One region of the Porphyromonas crevioricanis genome, then DNA from elsewhere that is predicted to be linked to it. Evidence: riboswitches for the same ligand, from Rfam matches in the RefSeq annotation. Region 1 holds a riboswitch; the other holds the start of a gene.
The links. Region 1 has a riboswitch for cobalamin ahead of metG (methionine--tRNA ligase). Riboswitches for the same ligand answer to the same signal wherever they lie in the genome.
Positions count from the first base shown of each region.

Region 2: another riboswitch for cobalamin. It lies ahead of DQN70_RS09030 (4-hydroxyphenylacetate 3-hydroxylase family protein); the one in region 1 lies ahead of metG (methionine--tRNA ligase).

Region 1 is NZ_LS483447.1:157,654-165,231, forward strand. Features, by position in the region: gene DQN70_RS00710 (DegT/DnrJ/EryC1/StrS family aminotransferase) at 1-383, opposite strand, end outside; gene metG (methionine--tRNA ligase) at 414-2,486, opposite strand; cobalamin riboswitch at 2,978-3,191, opposite strand; gene DQN70_RS00725 (T9SS type A sorting domain-containing protein) at 3,523-4,722, shown strand; tRNA gene DQN70_RS00730 (tRNA-Ala) at 5,451-5,523, opposite strand; gene DQN70_RS00735 (hypothetical protein) at 5,686-6,015, shown strand; gene ruvC (crossover junction endodeoxyribonuclease RuvC) at 6,019-6,609, shown strand; gene DQN70_RS09435 (hypothetical protein) at 6,656-7,390, shown strand; gene DQN70_RS00745 (GtrA family protein) at 7,356-7,578, shown strand, end outside.
Region 2 is NZ_LS483447.1:2,034,022-2,041,599, reverse strand. Features, by position in the region: gene DQN70_RS09050 (aldehyde dehydrogenase family protein) at 1-1,096, opposite strand, end outside; gene DQN70_RS09045 (4-hydroxybutyrate dehydrogenase) at 1,354-2,472, opposite strand; gene DQN70_RS09040 (acetyl-CoA hydrolase/transferase family protein) at 2,511-3,803, opposite strand; gene DQN70_RS09035 (NifU family protein) at 3,809-4,111, opposite strand; gene DQN70_RS09030 (4-hydroxyphenylacetate 3-hydroxylase family protein) at 4,143-5,603, opposite strand; cobalamin riboswitch at 5,896-6,132, opposite strand; gene DQN70_RS09025 (T9SS type A sorting domain-containing protein) at 6,939-7,578, opposite strand, start outside.

The DNA of each region.
Region 1 (7,578 bases):
GCCTCCAAATGCTCCGGATCGGGATCCACATTGTATCCCTCCTTTTCTACATCTACCCATACAGGTATCAGCCCCTGGCTTACCGCCATTTCTGCCGCTGCAACGTAGGTATGCGAAGGCATCAATACTTCGTCACCGGGCTTCAAACGGGAAAGGCTGAGAGCTAAAGCCAAAGCATCAGTACCATTGGCACAAGAAACAGCTCGGTATTCCTTCCCTTCTCCTACAAAAGAGGCTAACTGCTGCTCGAAATGACCAACTGCCTCCCCTCCTATATAAGTACCACTATCCACCACCTCGCTCACGGCTTGGTCTATCTCTTCTCTCAGAAAGAGATAGATGCGACGAGGATCAAACTGCGGTATGTGAGATAAGCCGGACATTTGCAGCAAAAGAGAGGATCAAAATTCGTTTTAGCCGACCGTACAGCCTGGCTCTATAGGCTCCGTAGGTCCAATCACTCGCAGCTTTCCATCGGGATATTCTGCCGACAGAATCATTCCTTCCGACATGATACCTCGCAATTTGCGGGGTGGGAAATTAGCTATAAAACAGACCTGTTTGCCAACCAAATCCTCCGGTTGATAATATTGGGCGATACCCGATACGATAGTCCGCCCTCCTAAACCATCATCGATACGGAACTGCAACAACTTATCTGCTTTGGGAACCTTGGTACACTCCAACACGGTACCAACCCTTATGTCCAACTTAAGGAAGTCGTCAAAACTGCATTCCGCAGCTATCGGCTTGGGTTGCCAAGCAGCCAAATTGTTGCTCTCCTTGGTTGCAGCCAGTTTCTGTAACTGGGCCTCTATCACGGCATCTTCTATTTTCTCAAAAAGTAATTCTGCCTTCCCCAGGCAATGACCGGCCGGGATCAAGTCTTCCCGACCCAGAAGATCCCAATCAAGTCTATCAATCGGCATTGCAAGCATTTCTCCAATCTTATCCGCACTAAAGGGCAAGAATGGAGCAAAAGCAATCCGCAGATTGGCCGTGATCTGTATGGCTACATACATAATCGTGGCAACACGCTCCGGATCGGTCTTGATCAATTTCCAAGGCTCGGTATCAGCCAGATATTTATTCCCCACACGAGCCATATTCATGGCTTCTCTTTGGGCATCACGGAAATGGAAAGCATCTAACCGTTGCTCTATCTCTTCCTTGAGCCTGCGAACTTCTGCCAATGTCTCCCGGTCATAATCATCAAGCGAACCAGCAGCCGGCACCACTCCATCATAGTATTTCTGTGTCAAGACCAATGCACGGTTTACAAAGTTGCCCAAAACGGAAACCAACTCATTGTTGTTACGAGCCTGGAAATCGCTCCATGTGAAATCATTGTCCTTAGTCTCCGGAGCATTGGCAGTAAGGACATAGCGCAGAACATCCTGCTTGCCGGGAAATTCATCCAGATACTCATGCAACCAAACAGCCCAATTTCGACTGGTAGAGATCTTATCTCCCTCCAAATTGAGGAACTCGTTGGCAGGAACATTCTCCGGCAAGATATAGGAGCCTTCGGCTTTCAACATAGCGGGGAAAACAATACAGTGGAATACGATATTGTCTTTCCCTATGAAGTGCAGCAGCCTGGTCTCCGGATCTTTCCACCAGGTTTCCCAATCATCAGGACGCAAATCTTTGGTATTGGAAATATAGCCGATAGGGGCATCGAACCAGACATACAAAACTTTACCTTCGGCTCCTTCCACAGGCACCGGTATTCCCCAATCCAAATCGCGACTCACAGCTCTTGGCTGCAGTCCCATGTCTATCCAACTCTTACACTGACCATAGACATTACTTCTCCATTCTCGATGATCCTCCAGGATCCATTTTTTGAGGAATGACTCATGTTTGTCCAAAGGCAAATACCAGTGTTTGGTACTGCGCAACTCCGGTACCGAACCACTAATGGCACTTTTGGGGTTCACCAAATCAGTAGCATTGAGCGATGTACCACAAGCCTCACACTGATCACCATAAGCCCGCTCGTTTCCACAGTGTGGGCAGGTACCCGTGATATAACGATCGGCCAAGAACTGCTTTGCCTCGGGGTCGTAATACTGCTCTGTAGTCTGCTCTACAAACTCTCCTTTCTCATAGAGTTTTCGGAAAAACTCACCCGCTGTACGACGGTGCGTATCACTGGTGGTGCGACCGTAGACATCGAAACCAATACCAAATCGCTCGAAGCTCTCTTTGATGAGGGTATGGTAGCGATCTACCACTTGTTGGGGACTTACCCCTTCGGCTTTGGCTTTCAGAGCAATGGGGACTCCATGCTCATCCGACCCTCCTATCAAAAGTACTTCGCTCCCTCGCAATCGCAGGTAACGCGCATAGATATCTGCCGGTACATATACTCCGGCCAAGTGTCCGATATGAACAGGGCCATTGGCATAAGGCAAGGCCGTGGTGATCAGTGTACGCTTGAATTTCTTTGTCATACGCTCTTTTCCGTGGTAAAACCCCATCGACACACAAGCAGGAGTCAGTCAAGCCTGCCTTGTGTACACATTATTTATTACTTACAACTGCAAAGATAGCAAGCAATCTTTTAGAGACCGTTGCACAACGCGGCTCTTGCTGCGTTATTTTCGACATTCGGGCTTGGTCATATACGATACAACGATCTTTTGCGCAAGTCCCTCTATTCTGAGAGTTTGCATGGGAGGAGAAATTTTGTGGCAACAGGTAGGAGGCAATTATCCTCCGAAAATCACGCTACGAGACTTATTGTGCAAACTACCTCATGTCTCTTCTCTAAAAAGAGAAAGCCTCTTGCCTGACAACGACCATGGAGCTCATCCCACAGCATGCACAGACAGAGGCTTTCCGAAATCCACTAAGCGACTCGACTATGGCAGGTCGAGAACACAGAGTCTCCCGTCTGCGAGCGGGACGATCTTCCTCGGGGGGATTTTGAGAGGATATACAGGACGCATATCCTTAGCTTAACCTCGAAGCCGCAGAAACAGACGATGCAGGTCTTCTGGCTTCGTTGCTTCACCAAAACAAGCGCCTTCCCATACGAGACAAAGAATCCTCCTACAGTGGCATAATGCCTGCGGCTCAAACGCAACTTACAGCAGCGGGTCTGCCCGGGATTTTCACCCGATTCCCTTTTAATCCCAATCCGACAAAAGCCGAATTAGGGAACACCATCGCCACAAAGGTATACAATAAAATGAACTATGCCGGACTAAAGCAATCTGCTTAGTTAGGCTCGATACCGAAATAAGTATCTACCGAAAACAAATTGGCGGGTAGTTGTTATTTTACTAACTTTGGCATCAGGGGATATCTGACAGCAATGCCAAATGAGAGACTTACAAGCGTGAGTAGAATTGTTAGTCTAAGCGCAAAGCCGTATCAAAAGACAACAAGATAAGAGCAAACCTATCAATAACAGCATTGGTTGATTTTAGCCATGTTTTTTTTGTTTTCAGACAGAGAGTTTCTACAACACTACTCCTCAACTGAGTTAGAAATCAATAAATCATCCTTCTTATGAAAACAACACGAATACTATTAGCAGTGCTTATTGCACTACTCGTTGTGCCTGTGACAACTAGGGCACAAGAAGAAATGGGCGAGAAGCCAACAGATGAAAATTACCAAATCATGGAATTTCCTCTCCGTGATGGTACGATTTGGGTGAACAGCTGCCAAATGAGTAAGCACGTCATACCTTCTGAGGGAGCAAAGTCCCCCGAAGGGCTCTTCTTTTCCTATATATTTATAAATGGAGATACGACAATCAATCAGTTGAACTACAAAAAAGTCTATTGTACCAAAGACGATAGATTTATCGCGAACGAAACAAACTACTGGGGGGCTATTCGTCAAGACAAGGGGGTTGTTTACTTACGTATACCACAAGGGCTTTCTGATCCGGAGACCTATCCCAACACATTCTGGGAATTTGGAGGTTGGCATTGGGCAGGGAATGTAGCTCCTTTCAATTTCATAGAAAAAGGAGACAATTCAGACACAGGGTCTCTTCCTAATCCCGATCAAGAGCGTATCCTATATGATTTCAACCTGTACGAAAAACCACAAACGGCATACGATCGAGTATGGGGAAATGATGCAACAAGACCTCAATTCAAGGACTATAATTATGAGTATATCGCAGGGAGGTGGAGACGAACAATTTCCTTCAAAAACAACTCCTCTTTCGGTGTTAAATGGGTAGATGGAATAGGAGCTATGGAAGGCTTCGGATTTACTTATGTTCGGCTCATACCCACATCAGCTTCTATGCTCAAAGAAAAAGCTCCGGGGCAACATCTTTTTAATATCTATCATAGAGCCTCTCTGCTTTGTTTCCTGCAGGATGACCAAGTTGTCTATCACGACCCTCGTCCACAACAGGACTTGTACGACAACCTAATCCTTCCTCAAGAGAATGTCACAGCAAAAGATTGCTTCCGAGCAGACCAGATGCTAAATGTCGAAGGTCTGACAAATAATCCTTTCTTGCCCAAGGAATGGGCTTTTGTTGCTAAGGACAATCTTCTACGATGGGAAAAGACAAACCTAAAGACATTGGCTCTGTACAATATGAAAGCTGAACAAGTATGGGTCGGCAATATGGAGGACAAAACCTCTGTCGATCTCTCCTCCCTTCCCACAGGGCTATATCTCTACATCGTGACCGACACACAAGGCTTGCGATACACTGGAAAGATCTACTTAGGCGAATAAGTTTGCACTAAATAAAGAAGCCTGTGACACAAGAGAAGTTTCCTCTCCTTGTCGCAGGCTTTTTCTTTGCTTACAGAGACCTTCGCACAGACTTCCTCTATGACGTACCAGACATAACGAATCAAAAGAGTTTCGTGTGCGGAGGTTTTGGGCTCACGCATTCTTCAAGGGTTATCAAGAAGCTCCTACATTCTTGTAGTTGGAATAGATATATTTTGTAAAATTCAGATTGCAATAAAAGCCGAGAAGAGAGAGAAAAAAACAGACTGTACACACAGAAGATTAGCTCTCTTTTACCCCTCTTGTGTGAGGCTTCCAGAACAGCGATGAATAGGGTATTTCAGCAGGGTCAAATTTTCTCCTGAGAGAAATTTTGCTAACACAGGAGAGAGAAATTTTTTTCTCAGGAGAGAAATTTCCTTTTCTCCATGCGCAGCAAAAAACGTCTCCCATGAGCATCAAAAAAGAGAGGAAAAAAACGATCAAAATAGCCCCAATTTGAGTAGGAAAAGCACAGCAAAAAGAAAACACAATAACGCACAACCAAACAAAAGAAAACAAATAAAAGTTGCCGCTCGGAGAACTATCCTGGGGACTTTTTTTAGCAGAGATCGTGCAATCATTTCAAGGAGCCAAAGAAGAATTTTATACAGAAGAGTCTGGCTCCAATTCAGGTATAAAAAAAAGGGTGCAAACCGCATGCTGCGACCTGCACCCAAACTCTTTCGTGGAGTATAGCGGACTCGAACCGCTCACCTCAACACTGCCAGTGTTGCGCTCTACCAGATGAGCTAATACCCCCCTTTGCGACCGCAAATATAGAACATTTCTTGGATATACATACATTTGCGTATAGAATATCAATCAGACCATTAGTAGGATACAAATAGAATACAAAGTCTACTGAAACAGCCTTTTTACAACCCATACAACAGTCCCCCTCAAACAAGGAAATTCACAAGTATGCGACACTTATATAATATCAACTTTGCAATTCCTCGAGAGCAGAGCAAGGAATTGGAGGCACACCTTAGCAAGACCACGTTGCCACAACTGAGAGCGGCCTTTGCAGAAGTAGAACTATATGCCTACCGCCTCACTGATCCGATTTATGACGAGAATGTATGTAATTGCAGCTTGCAATTCATCTTCCCCGATAGAGAAACGAAAGAGCAAGTCATGGCTTCCCCTACCTTGGCCGAATCAATCAAAGCCATATCTGAGGTTTTCGACAATAGATTATTGAGTTTCGATTCGCTACTCGAAGAAATTCAACCCGAAACGATCGACTAAGGAATGCCAGCGGAGCGTATCATCTTAGGCATAGACCCGGGTACGGTGGTTATGGGCTACGGACTGCTGAGGGTACAGGGACAACGGGCCGAGATGATCACAATGGGTGTGATCAAGCTCAATAGATACGACAATCACTACATCAGGCTAAAACGTATTTTCGATAGGGTAACAGGTCTGATAGATGCCTATCTACCTGACGAACTTGCTATCGAAGCCCCTTTTTTTGGCAAAAACGTGCAGTCCATGCTAAAGCTCGGACGCGCTCAGGGCGTTGCAATGGCAGCAGCCCTTACCAGAGATATCCCGATCACCGAATATGTACCTATGCGTATCAAAGAGGCGATCACCGGGAATGGACACGCCTCCAAAGAGCAGGTAGCCGGTATGTTGCAGCGTTTCTTACACATCCCCGAAGAATCAATGCTAAAAGAGATGGATGCCACAGATGCTTTGGCTACAGCTCTTTGCCACTTCTTCCTCACCTCCAATCCGCTGCAAAAACAGACCTCGGCAACCAAGAGTTGGAGCGACTTCGTAAAGGCCAATCCCAATCGAGTCAAAGGCTCTCAAGAACGGAGAAAGCCGATATAAACAGCTCTCATTATCTTTGTAGAAACATTATAGCACGAAAGTTCCTATGGACGACATAAGCAGACTTGGCGGGCAAATACATCAGCTGGAAGAACCTGTACCGCTGCCCTTGCAGGCCGAGTACTTCAAACAATCTATTGCACTGAGGATGACCAAGGGAGAAGGAAATCCGCACAACTATCCGACCATGGATGCCGAGAAGCTCATCTTCGATCAAGACAAACCTCTCTCGACACGCCGTATGGCACTCTCTCGACTGGCAATGTCGGGCAGAGTAGAAGCCTATCGGGTAATCGAAGACTTTCTGAAAATTGCTCCCGAAGGAGAGCTAAGGCAGTGGGCCATGATGGCCAAACTCGAATGCAGAGTGGCTATGATGAGCGACTTGGTCGATGAACGACAGATAGCCGTAGCCAGCGGGTTGGGCGGCCGTGGCGATCTAATGCGCTTCATGGGGCTTTTCCACACCGTACATCTGCAAGAGTTCGAGCCTTTTCAGGTGGAGCTATTCACCAAAGAGCTACAATACCGAATGGAGCAATATGGAGGCGAAGTGGAGGATATCTCCGTTGGATACAATTACATCCAAATTTCTTTCCTCCTACCCATACAATCCCCTATCAAAGAGATTTTTGTGGGATTTATCCTTGAGTGCAACCTCTATGGAAATTTCTTGGGAGACAGCTTTATGGTTACCAACTCCCAGCCCATCACTCCACAGGTAATCAAAGAAACTTTGGCCAAATATGCTAAGGAGAAAAACCTTGATCCAACTCATTAAGTACGGGCTGATCGGCGTTTCCAATACGCTCATCACAGCCATCGTAATATGGGTTCTGCTAAAAAAAGCCGATAGCCCCGATTGGATAGCCAATCTATTGGGCTATACGGCCGGTATCATCAATAGCTTTGTATGGAACAGGAAGTGGACTTTCTCCAGTGAACACAGCTGGACGAGAGACTTCCTGA
Region 2 (7,578 bases), 260 kb from region 1:
AGTGAATACCGGCTGTGTGACCATTCCCTTCGAGGAAGAGGTTGGTTTTTGCGATCTTGAGAGCCTCTTCGAAGTTGCTGTAAGGGAAAGCTCCCATTACCGGACACATCTTCTCTTTGCTCACCATATCGTCCTTACCATATCCGTGGCTTTCAACAACCAACACACGTGTATCTTCGGGGCATGTGATGCCTGCCTTTTTCGCGATCACCTGCACTCCCTTACCTACGATGTCGCGAGCGATAGAGCCGTTTTCGAAAATAGCGTTGATCACTTTGTCTCTATCTTCTTCCGGTACGAAGTAAGCTCCATGAGCACGGAATGCACGGAACACCTCTTCTTTGTCATCTTTATGATAGATGAAAGACTGCTCTCCTGAGCAAATGATACCATTGTCGAAAGAACGACCAGTGATAACTTTCTCTGCAGCGTCATCGAAATCGATGAAACGGTCGAGGATAACCTGTACGTTACCGGCTCCCACACCGAATGAAGGCTTACCAGAAGAGTACGCAGAGTGTACCATGGCCATACCACCAGTAGCTACTACTACGTCGGCCAAGGACATCAGTTCTTGAGTTTTCTCAATGCTCGGCTCACGGATTACCTGTACCATACCTTCGGGTACACCAAAAGGAGCTATTGCCTCAAGTATTAAATCAATGGCGTGGGCCGAACAACGCTTCGACTTTGGGTGTGGTGCGATGATTATCGCGTTGCGTGTTTTCAGGGCAAAGATAATCTTGCTCATAGGTGTAACGATCGGATTTGTCATCGGCGTTATACCGGCAACCACGCCTATTGGTTTGGCTATTTCTATCATCCCTGTACGCTCGTCTATAGAGAGAACGCCCATGGATTTTTTGTCTCTAAGGTTGTACCATACTCCCTTAGATTTGTTTCTGTTTTTGGCGACCTTGTGCTCGTAAACACCCATCTGAGTTTCGTCTACGGCTTCACGAGCCAAGAGCTCGGCATTGTCATAAATTGTTTTGGCGGCAGCGCGTACTACCAAGTCTACAGCTTGCTGATCGAAGCGAGCTTGATAAAGTTGTTGGGCCTTACGTGCGGCCTCAATCATTTCACGAATTTCCATAATAGGATTTTTGTATTGGGTTTATCGATGATCAATGATAAAATCCAGACTTTTGTACCTGAGCTTGGCCGGTGCGAACTCTTACTCACACCGTTGCACCGGCGCAAGCATCGGGTAGCACATCTGTGTGGTTTTTTCAGATGCTTTGGAGAGGTTCACCAGGAACTCCTCCCCAGTCTTTCGTGGTTTGGGGAGCAAAGAGGTGGAGGTTTCCCTTCCCTCTTTGCTTTCTTTCCTATCTTATACGTATTGTTTACTTAAAACAGGCTGCGGTAAATTGCCTCTATCTCATCTACAGACAGCTCCACATAGTTGTTGTTGAGCAATCTTTGTTGAGTTTGCAAAACACTTTCGGCAAATCCTCGTACTTCTTCGTCCTTCATGCCATACTCACGAAGAGGTTTCTTGGCAATCAAACGACCTAGCAAGTCATCCATGCGCTCATACACAACCGAAGCCTCACAGCCTAATGCTGCAGCCAGTTTTTCGTTGAGCTCAACAATTGATCCTTGAGGTTTCTTAGCTTGATAGGCCTTGAACACAGTCGTAAAGAACTGGTAGTTGGATTCTCCGTGTGGCACGTGGTAGTTACCTCCCAGAGGGTAAGAAAGAGCATGCACGGCTCCTACTCCGGCATTGCCAAATGCGATTCCGGCAATGTTGGCAGCCATGAGCATATCTCCCATTCTTTCATAGCGGTATTCTTCGCCTTTGGCAGCAACGCCCTTGAACACATCTAATATGGTATTCATGGCTGTAAGGCTGCACATACGAGTGTAAACGTTAGCCTTAGGAGATACATATGATTCCACAGCATGAATGAGGGCATCGATAGAGCTGGCGGCCCAGAACTTGAAAGGCAAACCGCGTAGCAATTCGGGAATGATCACAGCATGATCGGCCAATATGGCGTCATCAGCCAAGCCCATCTTGGTATGACGGCTCTTGATCTCGGCGATGGAGATATTGGTTACTTCACTACCTGTACCAGAGGTTGTAGGAATGATTACCAATTCTTTCTCTTTCACCAGAGGAATTTTCTTGTCGAAAGCAGGGAGGACGTCTTCGCCCAAACCTTTCAGCACAAACAATTTGGATATGTCGATCACCGTACCACCGCCAACAGCGATTACACGGTCGAAGTCAGTACCCTTGGTATCCCGCAGGATGGCATTCATCATTTCGTCGTTTGGCTCACCCAAACCATACTTCTCCTGCATCACAAACTTGCATTTCAGACCGAGATTGGCCATGAAAGGTTCGTGGAGGAAAGCATTGGTAATAACCAAGTCACGCTCACCGAGATTGAACCCCTTGGCAAATTCGGCAAAATTGTCAAATTCGTGAATGACTGTACCTAACTTGAATAGTTGCATATCAATATGTGGTTTATATCATGAATCTAAAATCTGCATCAGGCCATCGGGAAACGTTTGGCAAACTCTGCTTCCAGATCCGAGCGGAACTGGGGATGAGCCACCGCAATGAGGGCTTTAGCTCTTTCTTTTAGTGATTTTCCTCGCAGATGTGCTATGCCGTATTCGGTAACCACGTAGTCTACATCACAGCGAGATGTCGTGACAGCAGAACCCGCAGCCAGAAGAGAAACGATGCGGGAAGTGGTCCCTTTTTTTGCCGTCGAAGGCATAGCCATAATGCTTACCCCATGATCGGCCATTGCTGCGCCACGTACGTAATCGACTTGACCTCCGGTACCGCTGAACTGTGTGAGACCGATGGTTTCACTGGCTACTTGCCCCATGAGGTCTACCTCAATACAGCTATTGATGCTGATAATCTTGTCGAGCTGCATGACAGTGGTCGGGTTGTTCACCCAATCCACAGGTGCAAGATCTACATCGGGATTGTGGTCTACAAAATCGTACAGGGCTTTTGTCCCCATCAAGAATGTAGCAGTGAGCTTTCCCTTGTGGATAGGCTTGACCTGGTTGGTAATCACACCATCCTTTACCAACTGCAATACCCCGTCGGAAAACATTTCTGTGTGAATACCCAAATCTTTCTTTTCGCCCAAAAAAACTAATACGGCATCGGGGATTGCCCCTATACCAAGCTGCAATGTGGCTCCATCGGGAATCAAGGAAGCGACATTGGCTCCGATAGCTTGCTCTACCTCTCCTATTTTGGGCAAAGGAATTTCGTAGAGAGGATAATCGGCCTCTACGATGTAATCTATCTGATCTACGTGTATAAAGTTGTCCCCTCCGACAAAAGGCATCTGCTTATTTACCTCTGCAATAACCATTTTGGCGCACTCGGCAGCCGGCTTGGTATAGTCGCAAGAAAGACCAAAGCTGCAGTATCCTTCTTCATTAGGTTCGGAGACCTGTATTACCGCTACATCCACTGGCAACAGACCATTTCGGAAATAACGAGGAACATCATAGAAGAAGGCCGGGAAAAAGTCTGCTCTACCCTCGGCTACGGCCTGGCGAGTATTCCCTCCTACAAAGTTGGTCACATGAGTGATATGCCCCTGCATCTCAGGGGCTGTATATGGCGCATTGCCCAAGCAAAGCATGTGGTAAATGCGCACATTGGAATATTGCTGATAATTATCGGCTATAGCTTGTGAACAAAGCTGAGGCACGGCTGCAGCATGTCCCATAACTACCAAGCTGTCGTTAGGGATGTGTTTTACAGCCTCCAGGGCACTAACAACTTTCGATTGATACGAGTTCTTCATACTTTTCAATGCGTCTTACCCATCAGGCGTTTGGCTTCACTCAAAAGACTATCGCTTACCCCCCCGCCTAATACGACTCGGAGATTGGACTGAGGAAAAGAATTGGCAAAGGCTCCCCCTATCAAGGACTCCAACGTATCCAGGGCAGCGGGGCAAAAGCGACACGAACCTAAAAACTCCACAACTACCGTACCATCTGGGCGGATAGATTTTAGCTGAACGTCTCCGCTATGATTCATCAGAGATGGCCGGACATCACGGTCCAACACCTCCTTGATCTCCGATTCGGTCGGTAGTTTTCGGGTCATCGTCTTCTATCTTAAGAGTTTTTGAATATTATTACTTATCCAAAGAGGTATCAATACGAGCAATCTCTCTTGCCATTTGTTTCTTGGCTTCCAAGTTGCCTTGACGAGAAATCATGATGCGTTGGGCTTGAGGAGAACCGGCTCCGTGCATAGACTCCGTACGGTAGCCGACAGCTGCAGTACCCAATGTCATATTCTCGATCAGTCGCAGGATACGCATTCTATTGGTTGTATCTTTTCCTACAGCTCCCTTGAGATACTTTTTCACCACTGGGCCAAGCTCCGGATCACGCAGGTCTTGCTCAGATGGCATGGTTACCATCAGACCTCCAGCGATATCTTCGGCCAGGCGGGCAATCTCATATGGCAGACGTGTAACATTCTGCTTACAAACATTCGCCAGAAGCAAGTCGATCAGATAGTTACCGGATGCAGTAGGTTTACCTTCGGAAGAACAAGCAATACCGCAAGCGTAGAGTGTTTCATTCAGATGTATCATCTCTATCAACTTGTCCTTGATGTGAGATACTTTAGGCACACCGTTGTATTCGGCGGCCAAAGCAGCAGCTCCAATGAGCACATCTCCCACACCCACTTTGCAGCCTCCGTAGCTTTGACGATGATAGCCGGCAAATCGTTCTACCATCATACCTGCATATTGGTATTCCTTACACATGAAGACGCGTTCGTTGGGTACAAACACATTGTCGAATACTACCAAAGCTTCGTGTCCTCCGAATGTGGGGTTACCGAGATCTATTTCGGCTCCGGCTTCTGTCTTACGAGTGTCACAGCTCTGGCGACCATAGATCATAAACAGACCTTCCGTGTCACCGGGAACGGCAAATGAAACAGCATAATCCTTGTCACCTTCTTTCATGGCAACAGTAGGCATGATCAAGTGCTCATGAGAATTGACAGCTCCAGTCTGGTGAGCCTTGGCTCCACGTACGACAATACCGTCTTCGCGCACTTCCACGATATGCAGATACATATCCGGGTCTTCCTGTTGAGAAGGAGATAGGCCACGGTCCCCTTTGGGGTCAGTCATTGCCCCGTCTACTACGAGGTCGTTGTCCTGAACATATTTGAGATATTCTACGAAACGAGCGTGGTAGCTTGTTCCAAGCTCCTGATCCATTTCATATGTAGTAGAGTAGATTGCATTGAAAGCATCCATCCCTACGCAGCGTTGGAAGCAAGAAGCAGTCTTCTGACCGAGCAGACGCTGCATCTTTACCTTATTCTTGAGGTCTTCGGTAGACTGATGCAAGTGACAAAAGCGATTGATACGCTTGCCAGTAAGATTGGAAATGGCGGTCATCACCTCTTGATATTCAGGCTTCTCAGCCAACTCATAGGTCATGGCCACAGAGTTGAGTGAAGGACGAATCATGGGGTGATCAACAGGGTTCTCAATGCGCTCTCCCATGAAATACACCTTCAGGTTGAGTTTGCGCATGCTCTCAATGTACTCTTGACTTGTCATCATAATAGCACTGTTTTTTGTTGATTCGTATTACAAAGTGATTTAGATCGTTCGATCGAGACCGGGTGACAAGGACAATCTACCTGTGAGGAAAAATGATTCTTCCTCAAAAGGGATAGAGTTTCGGACAGCCATTAACCTTGTCCTCAAACTCTCTATAGGCTGCGACATCCCACAGCGCATTATGCCCCAAACGGCCATAACGCAACTGCGACTTGTATCCAAGCGCATAGACTACTCTTGTCTTGTATTGACTAAAAAAACATCACTCTCGTTACCCTTCACCCCGAGTTGCTGAGAGCTGCTTGCCTTGGCAGGTTTTCTGACTTGTTCGAGATAGCAACGGCCTTCCCTCCTTCCTTGAAAGCGGAGCCTGGGATAAAAACACCCGGGGCGCGGAAGTGGCCGGTGAGATTGCTGCTTCTTGTTTTTCGAACTTACAGCTGAGGGGACAGTCCCGGACTTTCACCGGATTCCCTATTACAACGCAACAGTGGTTACTGCTACGCTCACCAAAGCGACACAAAGGTATGTATTATATTCAAAAGACCAAACCTTCTCCCTCAAAGCAGGAAAAAGTCTCATATCAAGAAGACTTGCTTTGTTCTCAATCCAGAATCTTTCCATAAATCAATCACAATAGGGACGAAAGAGCTCGTGTTTATACACCTATTATATAATAGGTAGAGTTGCACAATCATGAGGCTGTCGTGTTGTTAATACCTTCTTTATATCATGCATAAGTTTTCCACTTCGTTTTTCGGACTTGTCCGGAACCTATGATATATTTCCTTGAGTGTTTCTTTGTGCTTTTTTCTGTGTTTTATTGTGTTCTGTTTGCGGTGCATTTTCTGCTCGGATCGGGGGCTTTTTATTGGGTTTTTCCGATCTTTTTTTGATGCTGATGGGAGCCGATTTTGATTAACACGGGAGAGAATGAAAATTCTCTCCTGAGAAAAAAATTGCTCTCTCCTGTGTTAGCAAAAATTCTCTCCTGAGAGAATTTTGACCCCTTTAGAATGCCCTGTTCATCGGTGTTTTGATAGACCTATACAAGACGTATAAAAAGGGGTATATCTGTTAGTTTGCAACAGTCTCTTTTCTTTTCTTTTCTTTTTTGTCGTTTTGTCTGCGACTGTATTTTTACAAAATGTGTTGGTTTTAGCGAAGAGAAATACCCCTCTGGGAATTCGTTTGAGACCTATCGTGTGTATCTTCAAAAAAGAAAGAGTACCGCCAAAATATATTTGACGGTACCCTCGTGTTGTTTGCTTATCTTTTTGCGATGGAGAAGAAAGCCCCCTCAATCACAACTGAATTTGTTTTTCCAAAGTCAGCTCACTGAACGACCAGTTTGTGAGACAACTTGCCGACTTGTAGCAAGTAGCTGCCTGGAGCAAATTGTGTGAGGTCGATACGTGCAGCTCCGTTGGCATCTGTCATGCTTCGGAGCAGTACCTGTCCATTTAGCTCCATCAGCAACAGTTCTGCATTCTTGTCGGCTCCGGAAATTTCCACATAGTCGTCTGCCGGATTGGGATAGAGTTGTATTCCTGTTTTCCTAACATCATTGATTCCCTCAGTCTTGGCAAACTCTGCAATGATTTCTGTATCTGTAGTGACTACAAACTTCATGCTCTGCATTATGTCTTCGCCATTGGCAGTCAGTTTTGAGAGCTTGATATTGTCTGCTTGAGGCTTGGCGAGTACCGTGAGTTCTGTACCTGTAGGAACTGATTTGAGCTGATCGTTTGTGTAGCCAGCAATTTCAATTTTCCCCAGAGCATTGCTGCGAAGTTTCACTTGATGTCCTTTTTGGACAAAAATTGCTTTCACAACAACATCCGACTTTACTACAAAAGATTTTTTGCGTGTAATATCTTCATTACCGGCTTTGATAGATTCCAATGTATAGCCTTTGCTTTTGTTTGGTTGGGCCTTTACGGAGAGAGTTGTTCCGTATGGCACCTCGTTAAGA